Regions from separate parts of the Alteromonas sp. ISO5 genome, predicted to be linked through region 1. Evidence: predicted binding sites of a transcription regulator. Region 1 holds the regulator's gene; each other region holds the start of a gene.
What was found. Region 1 encodes FNR, which switches genes on or off when oxygen is low (the NO sensors DNR and NnrR bind a similar motif). Its sites were predicted from a motif close to TTGATCTAGATCAA; they were not measured.
Positions count from the first base shown of each region.

Region 1 (4,248 bases):
AAACACACCATTACTTTGTCGCCATCCTCGATCATGCCAAAATCGTCAATGGCTTTGCCAACATTACGACGTAAGCGCTTTTGTAATTTATTAAAGCTGTATTTTTGCTTGGTTTGCGTTGCCGGCGAGGCACTATTGATGTGTAAACTCATGATAAAGAAAGACCCATATTGCAATGGGCGCCATTATACGTGAAGCAAGGATAGGCTGCATCCCCGAATAAGGCCCGGGACATACCGTGGCAGTAACGGATACCTGCCACGGAAACCGGCGCTTAGCTTACCGGGCTTTCAAAGCCGTCGGGTTTAATTGCCAGTACATCACAGTTGAGTTCATCGATGACATGTTCAGCGGTATTGCCGATCAGCGCAGCAGAGATGCCTACACGTCCAACTGTGCCTATGATCACCAATTCCGCATCAAGCTCTTTGGCAACCTGAGGGATGACCTTTTCAGGGAGTCCTTCTTTCACATGGCAGTTATCCAGTGGAATATTGTAATGGTTACTGTGTTTCTCCATTTCTTCCAGGTGGTGGTTTTTAACCGACGCATTGTAAGATTCAGAGTCAAATTCAGGCACCTCAATGGCAATATTAAGCGGCGTACCCGGATAGCAGTTAGCCAGATGCACATGACCGCTCAATAACCTGGCGTAATCAAGGGCTATGGTAGTAAGTCGGTCGTTTAGCTGAGCATGTTCGCGGTCTTCCGTACCCACGTTGACTGCCGCCACAATTTTGCCATCCTGAGGCCAGTCGTGCTCTTTAACCAATAGCACCGGCGCAGGGCACTTACGCACCAGATGCCAGTCTGTGGGGGTAAAGATCACGGAGCGTAAATCATCATGAGAACGGGTTGCTTTGACGACAATGTCGGCATTACTGGCGATAGCATATTTGATGATGGCTTCGTAAGGGCGGTTATTCCATTCCACAGCGGCCTCTATGGGCTGACTGTACTCTGCCAGTTGTTCCTTAAGCCAGACCGTTCTTTCATTCACAACCGCCTGACGCATGGCCTCACGCTCCTCACCGGAAAGCATGGTGGTCATTTCGTAGGAAAAATCGTAGATGGTCATTAAGGCGGTGATGGACGCGCCAGTTTTTTCAGCCAGTTCAATGGCTCTGGAGATAGCGGGCTGGTTTTCCCTTTCAGGTTCTACCACGGCCAGAATATTGCTGTATTCAATCATAACGACTCTCCAAAGGAAGTATTCATTAAGAGTGTACGACGTGAGCAGCTGTTTCTCCAGTTTCAGATTTGTCTGGGATCAAGTAATGATAAAAAACCAGAGAAAAACAGCTCACTAACAGATTAATTGATAGTGGTAGAGGGGATATCCATACTATGCAGTTTATTATCCATCGCTTCAAAATCGATGATAGTGATCAGTTTGCCGTCAACCTTGATAATGCCTTCTTTCTGGAAGCGTGTTAACAGGCGAGAGATAGTTTCAACGGTCAGGCCCAGGTAGTTACCAATCTCGTTGCGGGTCATACTCAGGTTAAACTGACGAGGCGAAAAGCCACGATCTTCAAAGCGTTTGGATAGATGCGCAAGAAAATAAATCAGGCGCTCTTCGGCGGTACGTTTATTCAGCAACATCATCAGATCGTGATCCTGCTTAATTTCGGCACTCATAAAGCTCATTATCTGATGACGCAATTTAGGGAACTGCACCGCCATTTTATCTAGGGTTTCATACGGTAACTCGCAAACCATCGCCGTTTCCAGCGCCTGAGTATAACTCTGATGAGCGTTTTCACGCAGGGCATCAAAACCGATAATATCACCAGGGAAATGGAAACCAATGATTTGTTCTTCGCCATCCTTGCTACTAACAAAAGATTTAAATGAGCCGGCACGCACTGCATAAAGTGAGTTAAATTTATCACCGGCCTTAACCAGTTTATCGTGCTTATGAAGCGGTTTTTTACGCTCGATAATATCATCCAGTGAATCGAGTTCGCTTTTATTTAACGAAACAGGCAGGCACAAATGGCTGAAACTACAGCTCTGACAATGAATCGAAAATTCTGAGCCTTTTGACATAGATTACGTCTCCGTGTGGGCGTCGTTTAATTATTACCGTTTAGGGTGCGGTAAATCAAGAAAACCCCATATATTATCAGGCAAATTGCGACCAATGACTTAGTCTTCGGGTGTTGTAGGAGCTTTAATAACCAGCCGGCTCCCAGACTTACGGCAATCAGCGCCGGAAAAGTGCCCAGTCCGAAGGCGGTCATTGTTGCCGCACCATATAAACCATCACCACTGACTAATGCCCAGGTAAGGGTTGAATAAACCAGTCCGCAGGGCAACCAGCCCCAGATAAAACCATAAGGAAATGCCGAAAGCGGCGATTTAAACGGAATAAATTGTTTAGACCATGGGCGAATGCGTTGCCACAGTCCGTTGCCCAGTTTTTCAAGGCGGGCAAGACCACGCCACCACTGGGCCAGGTATAAGCCCATGGCAATCAGCATTACGGCGCTAAGCAACTGAAATATCATCAGACCATGGCTTACTGAGGCACGGGCAACCTGGCCAAGTACGCCGGTTATGGCTCCGGCAATGGCATAACTGGTAATGCGCCCGAGGTTATAACTGAGTATATAGGGTAGTGGTGGCTGACTGCCTGGCACTGCTGCTCGCAAGGCGCCCGCAATGCCACCACACATGCCAACGCAATGGAGTGAGCCGGCCAAGCCAACTACAAATGCCGAAATAAAGCTGTAATCACTCATTATCGGTGTTAGCTTTATCCTGCGGTTTGGCTTGTTGCTTGCGTTCTTCTTCGGGTAAGTCGTCGTCGAACAGAATGCTGTAACCCTGGCGCTCAAGGTCCTGGAACTGATCGGATTTTACCGCCCAGAAGAAAATGCCCAGGGCCACCGCGACCAGAATAATTGCTAACGGGATCAGCACATAAATAATACTCACATTACCGCCTTACTTTAATAATCGGGTCGAGTTTGAAACCACTATGATACTACTTAATGACATACCGATCACGGCCATCCACGGTAACAGTAAGCCGGAAACCGCAAAAGGCAGGATCAACAGGTTGTATCCCAGCGCCCAGAGAATATTCTGGCGAATTTTACGCCGGGTTTTCGCCGCAATGTCAACCAGCGTCGGCACCGTAGTCAGCGATTCACTCAACAACACTACATCCGCTGCATTGCGGGCAATGTCAGTGGCATTTCCAACGGCAACCGAGACATCTGCACTCGCAAGTACCGGCGCATCGTTAATACCATCACCCAGCATCATGACCTTATGACCCTGAGTCTGTAGTTTCTGCACCGCCTGATATTTTTGTTCTGGTGTCAGTTCACCGGTAGCTACTGTCAGGGGCAGTTTAGCTGCCAGTTTATCCACGTTATGCTGGGTATCACCACTTAGTAGCACCAATTGGAAGCTCTTTAATCCGGCGAGCGTCTCGGCAGTATCGCTTTTTAGATTGTCAGTGACTTCATAGGCAGCCAGGCATTGGCCATCGCAAACTAAATACACATTGGCAGTCACCGGTATAACCGAGGGATCGGCCTGGGTAAATGTCGCTGATCCAAGCAGGTATTGCTTACCGTCTACCATGCCGCGAATACCGCCGCCGGCAGTGACCTCAAAATCACTCACCGCAAACTGTTCGCTGGCCGAAAATGCCTTGCTGATAGGGTGTTCAGAGTGGGATTCAAGGCTGGCAGTAACGGTGTAGAGGTAATCCGCTTGCGCAGGATTGGCAAACCACCGATCGGCAATGCCAAATTTACCTTCGGTAAGGGTACCGGTTTTATCCAGGGCGATGGTATCGATACCGGTTATTTGCTCCAGTGCATCGGCACGTTTAAGCAATATACCCTGTTTATTGAGTCTGGCCATCGCGCAGGTTAATGCCGATGGCGTAGCCAGGCCAAGCGCGCAGGGACAGGTTGCTACCAGTACCGCGATAGCAATCCAGAATGCCTCATCGTTACCCCGAACAGACCAGTAGACGAAGGTGAGGGCACTAATCAATAGTACTGCCATGACAAAATAACGCGAAAAAGAATCTGCCATTTGCGCCGCTTTAGGCTTGTTAGCCATAGCGGTGGACTGCAAACGAATTATCTGATTTACCAGCGCATATTTCAGTTGCTGATGCACTTCAATGGTTAACGTATTTTGCTGATTCACCGTGCCGCCGAATACCGCTGCGCCAGCGTCTTTAAGCACCGGCTCAAATTCCCCGGTGAGCATAGACTC
Region 1 is NZ_CM176572.1:4,229,360-4,233,607, reverse strand. Features, by position in the region: gene ttcA (tRNA 2-thiocytidine(32) synthetase TtcA) at 1-152, opposite strand, end outside; gene uspE (universal stress protein UspE) at 275-1,192, opposite strand; gene fnr (fumarate/nitrate reduction transcriptional regulator Fnr) at 1,315-2,052, opposite strand; gene AC2T0J_RS18890 (sulfite exporter TauE/SafE family protein) at 2,079-2,747, opposite strand; gene ccoS (cbb3-type cytochrome oxidase assembly protein CcoS) at 2,740-2,943, opposite strand; gene AC2T0J_RS18880 (heavy metal translocating P-type ATPase) at 2,953-4,248, opposite strand, start outside.

Region 2 (4,248 bases), 2.2 Mb from region 1:
CACAACAGCACGGCTGCCACCCGGCTTGAAATAATCACCGAAGGGATCCTCACCCGCCGATTGCAACAGGACCCGGAACTTACAAATGTAGATATTGTTTTATTTGATGAATTCCATGAGCGTAGCTTACACAGTGACTTTAGTCTGGCGTTGGCAACTGAGGTACGGCAAAACCTGCGTGACGACCTACGGCTGGTGGTGATGTCGGCGACCCTGGATGTCAGTCCCTTGCGCCAGTTACTGCCAGAAGCTGCGGTATTATCCAGCCAGGGACGTCGGTTCGACGTTGAAGAAGTGTATGCGGGCGAATGCCATATATCACAACTAAGCCAGCGTATTACAGCCCTTATCGCAGAGGTGCTAGCGAAAGAAAGTGGTGATGTGCTGGTATTCTTGCCGACCGTAAAACATATCAATCAGGTACAGGCTTCGCTGTCTGGTGTAGAGGCTAAGGGAGTGGCAGTTCTTCCCCTTCATGGCGCTCTGCCGTTGCAGCAACAGCAACTGGCTCTTAAACCCCATGTAGAGGGGATGAGAAAGGTTATACTCGCTACCAACATTGCAGAAACCAGTTTAACCATTGAAGGCATTAGTCTTGTGGTAGACAGTGGGCGTGAGCAGGTCGCTCAGTATCACCCGACGACAGGCATGACCGAGCTGTCATTGAAGATGATTTCACAGGCCTCCGCCGAGCAGCGTAAAGGCCGGGCAGGCAGGGTGCAGGAAGGCATCTGTTACCGACTCTGGAGCAAAGAAGCCCACAGTCGGTTGGCAGAGTTCTCGCTTCCAGCCATTCGGACCGAGGATATAACGCCGCTGGTTCTGCATAGTGCCGACTGGGGAACATCCCTGGAGGCCTTGCCAATGCTGGATCACCCAAGCGATGCACAACTGAATGCCGCTAACCAGGTGTTGCAGGAATTGTGTTTGCTGGAAGCTCAGGGGCGGATTACCCCACTTGGCAAAGAGAGTCTCAAGCTGCCAGTTGAGCCGAAATTTGCCAGTATGCTCCTGCAGCTTAAAGAGGAATCAGAGCTTACCGATGATCCGACTCTGCTGATGGCCGGTTGTGTGGTGACAGCCTTAGCAGAGGAGTCGCCAAAAACCGAGCACTGGATTATCAGTGATGTCATTCGCTCTTTACCTGTTGCGCTCAAGCAATCGGTTAGCCGTCAGGCTGCGCGCTATGCACGTTTACTGGGCTGCACTGCCAGAGTTGAGGATATATCGCATGTTTCCGAGCAGAACCTTGGGCTTGCCGTTAGCCTGGCGCGGCCAGGATGGATTGCCAGAGCGCGAAATTTACAGGAGTACAAGCTGGCTATGGGAACCGGTGCGGAACTAACTCAGCCGGCAAACACAGAACACACCTGGCTGGCGGTATTGTCTGGTCAGCGAAAAGGCGCAAACCTGCTTATTCGTTTAGCGCAGCCTATTGAAGAGCCGCTTCTTCAGGAGCACTTTGCGGATTCTGTTTCGTTACAGCAGGTTGCCTTTTATGACGCCGAAAGCGACATAATTAAGGCCGAAGAGCGGCGTTACTTTAAGCAAATTTTGCTGTCTCGCAAGCCGATGGCTAAGCTGGGCGAAGTGCAGCGAATTCAGTGCTGGCAAGACTGGTTAGGCGGTAAAAACATTAAAGACTGGCCATTCTTCAACGAGCTTGGAGAGACGCTCAACCGCTTCAGCATGGCCAAAACGCTGAATCTCAGAGTGGGGGCCGACGGTGATGACTCCTGGCCGACTCTTACCGCAAATGGGTTGCTTGAACAGGAGGCTGTACAATCTGTATTGGGGAGGTGTGCATCACTTAATCAACTGCAAAATGCGCATTGGGCCGATGTGTTGCTACAAATTCTGACATGGCCACAACGTCAGGCCATTGAGCAACAGTTACCTACCAGCATAAAAGTGCCAAGTGGTTCGGTTCGTCGGCTTCGCTACGAAAGTGACTCACGGGTTGTGCTTTCGGCAAAAATGCAGGAAATGTACGGCAGTTCCGCCCCCGTTACCATTGGCCAGGGGCGTCAGACGGTGACTGTTGAATTATTATCACCAGCCGGCCGACCAGTTCAAACGACTAATGATTTGCCGCGCTTCTGGCAGGGTAGCTATACCGATGTCAGAAAAGACATGAAAGGCCGTTATCCCAAACATTACTGGCCTGAAGATCCGACCACTGCCACGCCTTCTGTTAAAACAACGAAGAATAAGTAACTGAATACTATTATTAAAATGTCATATAGACCGAATAGGCTATTGACTTGGACAATAGTTTATAGACCAACGTCTGATTTTCACAGTGGAATATTCAGGCTATAGATGATTATATAGTAATCAGTTGTACGTTGAGCAATATCAAACAAGAAGGAAATAGCATGAGCAGAGTAGCACTCGTTACAGGTGGAACACGCGGTATTGGTGAAGCAATCTGTACGACACTGAAGAATGCGGGTTATACCGTAGTGGCTAACTATGGTGGAAATGATCAGGCAGCAAAGGAATTTACCGAGCGAACCGGTATTGTTGCAATGAAGTTTGACGTGTCAGATTTTGAAAAAACCAAAGCTGCGATAGAACAAATTGAATCAGATTTCGGCCCGGTAGATGTGTTAATTAATAACGCGGGTATTACCCGTGATGGTACTATGCACCGAATGACCTTTGAGCAGTGGGACGCGGTAATTCAAACTAACCTGGCATCTTGCTTTAACACTTGCCGGGCAGTGATTGAAGGCATGCGTGAACGGTCATTTGGACGAATTGTAAACATTGGTTCAATCAATGGCCAGGCGGGTCAGTATGGTCAGGTGAACTATGCGGCTGCAAAATCGGGGATCCACGGCTTTACTAAAGCGCTGGCGCAGGAAGGCGCAGCAAAAGGCATTACGGTAAATGCTATTGCTCCCGGTTATATCGATACAGACATGGTACGCGCAGTACCGGAAGATGTACTGAAGAAAATCGTTGCGAGAATCCCGGTAGGCCGTTTAGGTAAGCCAGAAGATATCGCCGACGGTGTGTTGTTCCTGATTAAGGATGAGTCGAGTTTTATCACTGGCTCAACGCTGTCTATTAACGGTGGCCAGCACATGTATTAACCCAAAAAGCCGGGCATGCCGCTGAAAAGGCTTGCCCGGCTTTTTAATGTCTGAGAATTAAGAGGTGGGCGTTACTTTAATACCCAATGCCTGCATGACAGCCAACGATGGAAAACCATCGGCAATCATATTATTACGGCGCTGAAATACGCGGATCCCCTCGCGGGTAGCGGGGCCCAAAATACCGTCTGCACCACCAACATCAATCCCTTTTTGATTGAGCTGTTCCTGCATGGCTTTGATATCGTCGCGACGATAATTAGGCAAAGGGGGCAGGGAGGCAACCAGTTCACTATCACCGGCAATTCTGTCTGCCAGTCGGCCTACTGCGATGGCGTAAAACTCCGAATTGTTCCAGCGCATGATCACTCTGAAATTAGGATATGCGAGAAAGGTTGGCCCTTCATGACCGGCAGGCATGACTATGTAGGCATTCATATCACTGTTACCCAGTGCATCACCGTTGGCACGGGTGACCCCGAGTGCGTTCCAGTCAGTAACGGTGCGGCGTTTGGCATAGCCCAGCAATGAGTAATCAAAATCGCCAGGCAGTTTTACTTCTCTGCCCCAGCGAAATCCGGGTTGCCAGCCTAGCTGGGAAAGAAAGTTGGCGGCTGATGTTAACGCATCTGCTTCGCTATTCCAGAGATTAATTTGTCCATCACCGTCGCCGTCAATGGCATAGTTGGCATAGGCTGACGGCATAAACTGGGTGTGACCCATGGCACCCGCCCAGGACCCTACCATTTTTTCCTGCTCTAAAGACTGCTCTTCCAACAGCTTTACGGCAGTGAGTAATTCGCGGGTGAAAAAGGTGCTGCGCCGGGGATCACAGGCCAGGGTTGCCAGAGAATCCAGCACCGGCATTTTCCCTTTGTAGCCCCCGAAATTCGTTTCCAGGCCCCAAAACGCCAATAAGTACTGAGCAGGAATACCGTACTGTTTTACCAAATCCTGCAACAGCGCTTTGTGTTCACCGGCAAGTTCACGACCTTTGTTGATTCGCCAGTCATTGACCCGCTTGCTGAAGTAACCAGGAAACGTTTGCACAAACTCCGGCTGACTGCGATCAAGCTCAATGACTCTGGGCTGATATTTAATATTGGCAAATACCTGTTCGGCTATTGCTGGTGTGATACCAGCTTCT
Region 2 is NZ_CM176572.1:1,176,944-1,181,191, reverse strand. Features, by position in the region: gene hrpB (ATP-dependent helicase HrpB) at 1-2,217, shown strand, start outside; gene phbB (acetoacetyl-CoA reductase) at 2,379-3,101, shown strand; gene AC2T0J_RS05330 (lytic murein transglycosylase) at 3,159-4,248, opposite strand, start outside.
Region 2: the regulator FNR is predicted to act here: its motif matches at 2,349-2,362, upstream of phbB (acetoacetyl-CoA reductase).

Region 3 (4,248 bases), 2.5 Mb from region 1:
GGTGCGATTGTAATGGATGGTGCCGTAGTAGAAGATGATGTGTTTATTGGGGCCGGCACACTGGTACCGCCTAATAAACGCCTGGAAAGTGGTTATTTGTATGTTGGCAATCCCATGGTACAAAAGAGGCCGTTAAAAGAGGCAGAAATGGCATTCTTAAAACAGTCCGCCATTAACTATGTAGAGCTGAAAGACGAATACCTCGCTGGAGGTGAGTAGCGCTTAGCGGTTACGCAGGAATTCAATCACGCTGGCCGTTGACGGCTGTTTGCCGGTCCAGATACAAAACGCCGCGGCAGCTTGCTCCACCAGCATTCCCAGGCCATCGAGCTGCTTTGCTGCGCCCAATTGCTGAGCATGGGCCATAAATACCGTCGCGCCATTATCCTTTGAGTACACAATATCATAAGCGAGCTTGCAGTTAGCCAGCACAGCATCTGGTACTTCGGGCAACGTGCCGGATAAACTGGCAGACGTAGAGTTAATCACCACATCGTAGCCTGCTAACAGTTGGTTTAAGTTAACCGCTGATACTTTTGGATTATTGACATCTTCGGCAATGATCTCAGCCTTTTCCACAGTTCGATTAAGAATATGCAGGTGTTCAACTCCAGCATTTAGCAGAGGATGCACAACACCACGCGCAGCGCCACCCGCGCCTAACAGCAACACTTTGGTAGCTTGCAGATTTAAGCCATTATTTGTAAGGTCTGCTACCAGGCCGATACCATCTGTATTGAAAGCACATAACTCGCCCTCTTCATTAAGCATCAAAGTGTTCGCCGCCCTGGCCATCATTACCGCATCATCTTTGTGTTTTGCCATGGCGCAGGCTCTTTCTTTAAAAGGTACGGTGACATTGCAACCTGCCGCTTGTGGTGTGGTGAAAAAATTGTCGATGGTGGCTTCAAAGCCATCCAATGGGGCCTCTACTTTCGCGTAACTGATCTCCTCGCCACAGGATTTAGCAAACATTTTATGAATGGTTGGTGATAAACTCTGAGCAATTGGATTTCCAAAGACGGCAAACTTTTTCATGGGACTATTATCGAAACTGGGTATGGGAAAGAAAACTTCGGACAACAATACTGGTGTTACTACCCCCTATCAAGCAATAGGTGGAGAAAATACCGTCAGGCAACTGGCGAACCGATTTTATGACATCATGGAAAGTGACCCCATGGCGGCGGAGCTTTTAGCTATTCACCCACAACCAATGGACCGGATCCGTCATGTATTTTTTCTTTATCTTACAATGTGGCTGGGTGGGCCTAACCAGTACGAACAGGAACGCGGACACCCTCGACTTCGAGCCAGGCACCTGCCCTTTACCGTTACTCCAAAGCTGAAAGCACAATGGATGTATTGCATGCGCAAGGCCATGTATGAATGCGTTGACGATATGAATATAGCTGATCAGTTACTAAGGGCATTGGATCAACTCGCCGATCATATGATTAACCGTGAAGACGGCGCCAGTTAAAGAAAAAAGGCCCTTCAATGAAGGGCCAACAGGCAGTGCAAAAACACAAGGTGAAACTGATAAAACTATTTTTTAGAACTTATAACCCGCAGAAATAGTGAATACATAAGGGTCAATATCCACGTCTACGCTGCCTTTTACGTCAGCAACGGTGAACTCTGCAGTGGTGTCGATTTTGATATAACGGGCAGAGGCATTCAGAGACCAGTTTTCATCGATTTGATAATCGAAACCAACCTGGGCTGCTAAACCAAAAGAGTTGTCCAGATCCAGATCGGTAAAGGTCTGATCTTCACGAGCACCGGTAAATTCTTCGTCAAAGAAAATGGTGTAGTTAACACCCACGCCAACATATGGCGTAAAGGCACTGTTAGTATCGAAGAAGTAAACAGCGCTAACAGTTGGTGGCAGATGTGTTACTTCTGCCAGTTTGCCGTCGCCCAGGCCCAGATCATTGTCTGCTGTACCGATAAGGGTAACATCATGAGTAAATGGTGTGGCAGCCAGTACTTCCAGACCCCAGTTAGAATCCAACATGTAAACCAGGTTAAGGCCCAGTTGAGTGTTAGAATCTACCTCTACACCCATACCTACGTTGCCACCCAGGGCGTCTACATTAACGTTGCTTGAATCGTCGTTAGGTGAAACAGAGGTTAAACCTGCACGAACAATTATGTCGCCGGCTTCATAGGCAAATGCTGAAGGCGCAGAAACTAGTGCGGCTAGAACTAGTGTAGCTAAAGCTGATTTTTTCATTGTGTATTTTCTCATTCGTTTAAGTTGATGGAAGCTAATATACGCCTCCTGCCAAATAAAAATTTGATCTAAAACAAGTTTGAAAATACGTTTAAAAATCTGCGAATTAAGGTTGATCTACGTCAAAAAAAAGCAACGAAAAAGCTCGCTTTTACCATTCAATAGGCGTAAGCCAGTCCTGCAGTTTAGCTTCCGGCGACCCTGCAGGTGCAGCATAGCCGTACTCCCAACGCGCCAGCGGCGGCATAGACATCAGGATAGATTCGGTGCGCCCCCCCGTTTGTAAACCAAATAAGGTGCCACGGTCATACACCAGGTTAAATTCTACGTAACGTCCGCGACGGTAGAGCTGAAACTGGCGTTCACGCTCGCCATATGTATTGTTCTTACGCTTTTCTATAATAGGAACATAGGCATCGAGGTAACCATTTCCTACAGCCTGAATGTAGGCAAAGCACTGCTCAAAATCCCACTGGTTGAGGTCGTCAAAGAATAACCCGCCAACCCCACGGGTTTCGCTGCGGTGTTTCAGGTAGAAATACTCATCACACCACGTCTTGTGCTCTGCATAAACAGTGTCGCCAAATGGCTTACAAATCTTCTTCGCGGTGTTATGCCAGTGCTGCACATCTTCTTTAAAGGGGTAAAATGGGGTTAAATCGAAACCACCACCAAACCACCAGATTGGAGTCTCTCCCTCCTTCTCGGCAATAAAGAAACGCACATTAGCGTGCGAGGTAGGGATGTAAGGGTTATGAGGGTGGATCACTAATGACACTCCCATTGCCTGAAAGCTGCGGCCGGCCAGCTCGGGTCGCGAGGCCGTTGCGGAGGCTGGCATTTGGGTGCCATGCACGTGGGAAAAGTTTACCCCACCCTGCTCAATTACCGCTCCGTTCTTAATCACCCTCGAGCGACCACCGCCGCCTTCTTCCCGTTCCCAGGCATCTTCTACAAAGTGACCTTTGCCATCGGCCAGTTCCAGGGTGTGGCAGATATTGTCCTGTAAAGCCAGTAAAAACGCTTTAACCGACGCAATCGCCTGAGGCGTATCTTTTAAGGGAGTAATACTCATGTTTAATTCCGAATGGTGGTACCGGTTAAGGCATCTTTAATAGTAGAAGGTTGAGCGGCTCCGCCCACCGAACCTGCCACGTAGTGAACACTGTTAGCAAAGTAACCGCGGGCTTCTTCTGTGGTTCTTGCCGGTTCCTGTCCGGTAAGGTTAGCGCTGGTTGATACAATCGGACGGCCCAGTTTGTTACATAACGCCCGCGCCCCCTCGTGAGCGGTAACCCTGACTGCAATGGCATTGTGCTCGCCGGTCAGCCATTTTGGTGCCGTGGCAGATTTAGGTAATAACCAGGTTACCGGGCCAGGCCAACAGGAAAAAATACTGAATCGTTTATCCAGAGGAATGGCATTATCGTCCACATAAGGCAGCAACTGTGAATAATTGGCAGCAAGCAGAATAAGACCTTTTTCTACCGGACGCTGTTTTAGTGCCAGCAACGACATAACAGCCGTTTCGTTATCGGGATCACAACCGATGCCCATGACCGCTTCAGTGGGATACACCATGAGTTGGCCACTTTCAAACGCTGCTACATCAGCATCCTGATGAACTGATTCAACGCTCATCTGTTACCTCTTATTCTGCTTCTTGTTCGCTTTGTACTTCTTTATAGCCACATAATGGCTGCGGGCACACTAAACGGCCCTTTTTTTCGACCAGTATAGCCCATCCACAATCTGGACAGGACTTCTCAACCGGCGCGAAATTTACCACATAACGGCATTCAGGATAACGATTACAGGCAAAAAAGCGTTTACCGTATTTATTGGTGCGATCGAGCAGATGTCCCTTGTGGCATTTAGGACAGGTGACAGAGGTATCAGTTTGCGGTTTGGCATTTTCAATATGGTGACAGGTCGGAAAATTGGTACAGCCGATAAACATACCGTAACGGCCTTTTTTAATGGCCATAGGCGACCCACACTCAGGGCAA
Region 3 is NZ_CM176572.1:1,482,335-1,486,582, forward strand. Features, by position in the region: gene AC2T0J_RS06700 (gamma carbonic anhydrase family protein) at 1-219, shown strand, start outside; gene aroE (shikimate dehydrogenase) at 223-1,038, opposite strand; gene AC2T0J_RS06710 (group II truncated hemoglobin) at 1,037-1,483, shown strand; gene AC2T0J_RS06715 (OmpW/AlkL family protein) at 1,556-2,239, opposite strand; gene hemF (oxygen-dependent coproporphyrinogen oxidase) at 2,391-3,314, opposite strand; gene tsaC (L-threonylcarbamoyladenylate synthase type 1 TsaC) at 3,317-3,880, opposite strand; gene AC2T0J_RS06730 (DNA topoisomerase family protein) at 3,891-4,248, opposite strand, start outside.
Region 3: the regulator FNR is predicted to act here: its motif matches at 2,352-2,365, upstream of AC2T0J_RS06715 (OmpW/AlkL family protein).